One region of the Nitrincola salilacus genome, then DNA from elsewhere that is predicted to be linked to it. Evidence: predicted binding sites of a transcription regulator. Region 1 holds the regulator's gene; the other holds the start of a gene.
What was found. Region 1 encodes FliA, which starts transcription of late flagellar genes. Its sites were predicted from a motif close to CTAAAGTTNNNNNNNNNNCNGCCGATA; they were not measured.
Positions count from the first base shown of each region.

Region 2: the regulator FliA is predicted to act here: its motif matches at 937-963, upstream of flgM (flagellar biosynthesis anti-sigma factor FlgM).

Region 1 is NZ_CP176580.1:4,147,617-4,150,075, reverse strand. Features, by position in the region: gene flhF (flagellar biosynthesis protein FlhF) at 1-163, shown strand, start outside; gene ACK3CJ_RS19120 (MinD/ParA family protein) at 182-997, shown strand; gene ACK3CJ_RS19115 (RNA polymerase sigma factor FliA) at 1,023-1,733, shown strand; gene cheY (chemotaxis response regulator CheY) at 1,833-2,204, shown strand; gene ACK3CJ_RS19105 (protein phosphatase CheZ) at 2,229-2,459, shown strand, end outside.
Region 2 is NZ_CP176580.1:682,132-684,590, reverse strand. Features, by position in the region: gene ACK3CJ_RS03160 (EAL domain-containing protein) at 1-851, shown strand, start outside; gene flgM (flagellar biosynthesis anti-sigma factor FlgM) at 998-1,312, shown strand; gene ACK3CJ_RS03150 (flagella synthesis protein FlgN) at 1,322-1,807, shown strand; tRNA gene ACK3CJ_RS03145 (tRNA-Arg) at 1,851-1,926, shown strand; gene betI (transcriptional regulator BetI) at 2,023-2,459, shown strand, end outside.

The DNA.
Region 1 (2,459 bases):
GCAACTGCCTGTGGCGTATGTCACAGACGGTCAGCGGATACCGGACGATATTGTCGTGGCTCAGCGCCGTGATCTGGTCAGTCGTGCCGTTGTAACTTCGCAGCGTGATAATGAACGCTCCCGGGATTCGGATGAGGATGGCCGCTTCTTTCAGGCGGGCTAAGGTGCCAGAGAATTGATTATGAAGCGTACGCATCCCGTCAAGGTTATCGCTGTCACTGGTGGCAAAGGCGGTGTTGGTAAAACCAATGTGTCAGTGAATCTGTCTGTCGCTCTCAGTGAAATGGGGCGGCGGGTGGTGTTGATGGATGCGGACCTTGGGCTGGCCAATGTGGATGTGCTGCTGGGGCTTCGTCCCAAGAAGAATATCTCCAATGTTTTATCCGGAGAATGTTCGTTGCTGGAGGTGCTGGTAGAGGCTGCAGAAAACCTGTGGATAGTACCGGCATCTTCCGGGACTCAGGAGATGACTGCGCTGAGTGTGCATGAGCATGCCGAGTTGATTCATGCTTTCAATGATATCTCTGACCAGATGGATGTGTTGATCGTTGACACCGCGGCAGGTATCTCCGAGTCTGTTGTCAGTTTTGTCAGGGCGGCTCAAGAGGTGCTTGTTGTGGTTTGTGATGAACCAACCTCCATTACCGATGCGTATGCACTCATCAAGCTTCTTAATCGTGATTATCAGATGACTCGCTTTCGTGTGCTGGCCAATATGGTGCGTGCTGAAACCGAGGGTCGGAACATGTTCAGCAAGTTGTTGACAGTGACGGATCGCTTTCTTGATGTTACGCTTCAATACGTTGGCTCAATACCTTATGATGAGTCGATAAGAAAGGCTGTGCAGAAGCAAAAGGCTGTTATGAAAGCCTTTCCTAATTGTAAGTCGGCATTGGCCTATCGGCAGTTGGCAAACAAGGTGGATGAGTGGCCTGTACAGAATAGCCCCCGAGGTCACCTGGAGTTCTTTGTCGAACGACTGGTAAACAAGGGTTGAGTTTTAGCGCTGACGAAGAAGCGGTATGTACAATCAGCTGCAGTTTACATCGGCTCACGAACTGATTGATCAGTATGCCCCTCTGGTAAAACGCATCGCCCATCATCTGATGGCGCGCTTGCCTGCCAATGTAATCCTGGATGATCTGGTTCAGGCGGGCATGATTGGTCTGCTGGAAGCGGCCAGAAAGTTCGACCCCGGTAAAGGGGCGAGCTTCGAGACCTACGCCGGGATCAGAATTCGTGGCTCAATCATAGATGAAGTGCGTCGTGGAGACTGGACGCCGCGCTCAGTGCATCGCAATGGGCGCAGGGTGACGGAGGCGATACATCAGATTGAGGCCAGGCTCGGGCGCGATGCCAGCGATGCGGAGGTGGCGGCCGAACTGGGCGTTTCCGTTACCGAGTATCATGCCCTCTTGCAGGACTCTCTGGATAGCCGGCTGTTCAGTATTGATGAGCTGGCTCATGGGGATGATGACAGTACCGGCATGCAGTTCGAGGGAGATGATCCCGGGCCGATGATGCAGCTTCAGGAGGGTAATTTTCGCCAGGCTCTGGCGGATGCGATCAGTAACCTGCCTGAGCGTGAAAGGCTGGTATTGGCGTTATATTACGACGAAGAGCTTAATCTGAAGGAGATCGGCAGCATATTGGGCGTCAGTGAATCCAGGGTCAGTCAGATTCACACTCAGGCTGCGTTGCGTTTGAAAAGTCGTTTGCGTGAATGGCATTAACTATTTTATTTGTTATTACATGCAAGCGTGATTAGTATTGGATGTTATAGTCTGATTCGATAGTGTTTGAATGTGGGGGTGAGTGTCTTGAAAAAAGACATAAAAATACTTGTTGTAGATGACTTCTCTACGATGAGGCGCATTATCAAAAATCTGCTGCGGGACCTGGGCTTCACAAATGTGGATGAGGCTGATGATGGCAAAACAGCGCTTCCAATTTTGCAGCAGGGACGAATCGATTTTCTGATCACCGATTGGAACATGCCGGGTATGACCGGAATCGATCTCCTCAAAGCGGTTCGTGCTGATCCCAATCTGTCACATATTCCAGTTTTGATGGTGACGGCGGAGGCTAAAAAGGAGCAGATCATTGCTGCAGCTCAGGCTGGGGTTAATGGTTACGTGATCAAGCCTTTTACGGCTGTTGTACTTAAAGAGAAGATTGAGAAGATTTTCGAGCGTATTGGCTGATCACCCGTATAGAGAGTTCTAATTATGATAAAAAATCTCTCCGTCCTTGAGTTTGAGGGCTTGGAAGAGCTTCTGAAGGTAAAAGCCCAGGAGCTTGTCACAACGCTCGATTCAGGTGATCTGTTTAAGGCAGTTGAGCTGATCAATGAGTTGCAGCAAGCCAGACATCAGGTCTTTTACAATGAAGTCGGGCATCTCACCCGTGGTCTTCATGAAGCTATCAAATCTTTCTCATCCGATATTGATGAGAAGATT
Region 2 (2,459 bases), 1.4 Mb from region 1:
TGGCCGCCCGCGCAAACTGGCGCTCAAACCATCTCTGGAGCCGGTATCAGGCAGATCAGCAATTGCATCAGCATACGCAACTGATGCTGGTAGCGGAGATGAGTAAAGCAATCCGCAGCCATGGCTTTCACTTTCTGATTCAACCCAAGGTAGAGCTGGCCAGTGGTCGTATCAGAAGCGGAGAGGTATTACTGCGCTGGAAACATCCGACACTTGGGATGGTTTCACCCGCCGAGTTTATCCCGCTGGCTGAGAATGTCGGACTTATCTTCAAGTTGACCCAACTGGTACTGAATATGGTGCTGAACTGGATAAGGCTCCACGCAGACGAATTGCACGATACGACGCTTGCCATCAACATTTCAGCCCGTGATCTACTGCAGCAGAACTTTGCTTCCGGATTGATAGAGTTATGCAGAACCTATGATATTTCCCCTCGCCGCATTGTGCTGGAAATTACTGAAACCACTGCCATCAGTGACAAGAATCTGGCTGCAGAAAATGCCGACGTGCTTCGCTCCGCAGGCTTCAGTCTGTCCATTGACGATTTTGGGGCTGGTTACAGCTCCATGCAGAATATCAATCGTCTGGCACCTGAGGAGATCAAGATTGATCGACTCTTTGTGTCCAACCTTACAGAGAATGAAACCCACCAGACACTGTGCCGTTGCCTGATCTATCTGAGTAAAGATCTGGGCACACGCTCTACCGCCGAAGGGATAGAAACCAACGAGCAGCTTGAGCTGCTCAGATCCTGGGGATGCCACTCAGGGCAGGGGTTCTACCTCTACCGGCCCATGCCCGCAGAGGAGTATCTGGCACTGCTTCAAGACTCGAGTGGCACTGGCTGATAGCTTTTATTTCCGTTACACTCGGAATCAAGATGCAACAAGCTGCTCTGCGTGATCGTCAGATAAAATTTTCTTTAAGATAATCCTAAAGAAAGCTGGAGCCTGACCGATAACATTAGCATGAACAGTTTACGAGGGATGTCAGGATGGCTATAGATCTCAACGGCCTGTCCTCAAATCAGACGACAGCAGCCCGCGGCAAGAGTGCCGAGCAGCAGCGCAACTCACCGGTAGCCGAGAAGAGTGAAAACAGCACTCTGAATCAGCCTGCCAGTGATACCGTGAAGCTCAGCGATGCTGCTCAGGCGCTTCAGGAAGCCGGGAAACGTCTGGATACAGCACCTGATGTTGATGCAGAGCGTATTGCCAGCATCAAAGCCGCTATTGCTGATGGTAGCTACCAGGTCGACAGCGGGCGCATAGCAAACAAGATGTTGCAGTTTGATAAACTTTTCAACTGATGAGTCTATATGTCAGATAAGTTGACGCAAGATTTCTTTGCCTTGGTTCGCCAGGGCATTTTGCTTTTTGAGCAACTGAAGTCGCAGCTGGAGGCAGAGCGTGCAGCTATTGAGGCACGCAGCCTTGATCAACTGACAGAAGCCACTGGACAGAAACAGACACTGCTGCAGCAGATCGAGCTGAATATCAAAGATCGTAACGATACCCTGATACAGCTGGGCTTTACCCCCTCAGAAGAGGGTGTCGAAAAACTACTCAGCCAGCTTCCAGAAAAACCCGCTCAACTGCTCACCGCTGAGTGGAACAAACTCACTGAATCACTACATGAAGTTCGCGAAAGCAACCTGCGTAATGAGCAGATAGTGAACCGCAGCAAACGCAACCTGGATCAGCTTATCGCACTGCTTCAAGGGCAGAGCGGCAAAGGTGTGCTGTATGACAATCGTGGTGAAAAAGGCAACTACTCACCACAGAGTCGTATCGGCAAGGCCTGAAACAGTGGCCAAAGCAATCATTTACCGGTAGAATCGCCGCCGTCTCCCTATAGTTCAACCGGATAGAACGGGCCCCTCCTAAGGGCCAGATCGGGGTTCGAGTCCCTGTGGGGAGGCCATTTCATCACTATTGAGCTGATTTTCAGCCTTCCTTTCCTCTCCATGTGATGTCAAAATCCGTACAGAATTCAACCCAATAGCGGAACCCCTCAGTCGTGAAAACCAGCATTGGACAGATTCGTCGCAAGGATCTGACAAAAGCCGCCTATTACGTCATGCTCGAGCATGGTCTGGCAGGCACTACAGTGGCCCGAGTCGGCGAAAAAGCCGGCATGTCACACGGTATCGTCAACTATCACTTCAAGAACAAGGTCGAGTTGTTGAATGCCGTGGTTCGCTACGCCAATCGCCTGATCGGTGATCGTGTCGTAAGTCTGATGCGGGAAGCACGTACACCGCGGGAAAAGCTGTCAGCCGTGCTGCGCGGTAATTTTGATGAAGAGATCTTCAAGCCTGAGAACGCCCGTGCCTGGCTGGCACTCTACGCCCAATCTCCGAAAAGCCCGGGATTCGTACAGTTGCAAAACCTGATCTACAGCCGGCTTCAGAGTAACCTTGTGTGCTATCTCAAAAAGCTGATGCCACAATCACG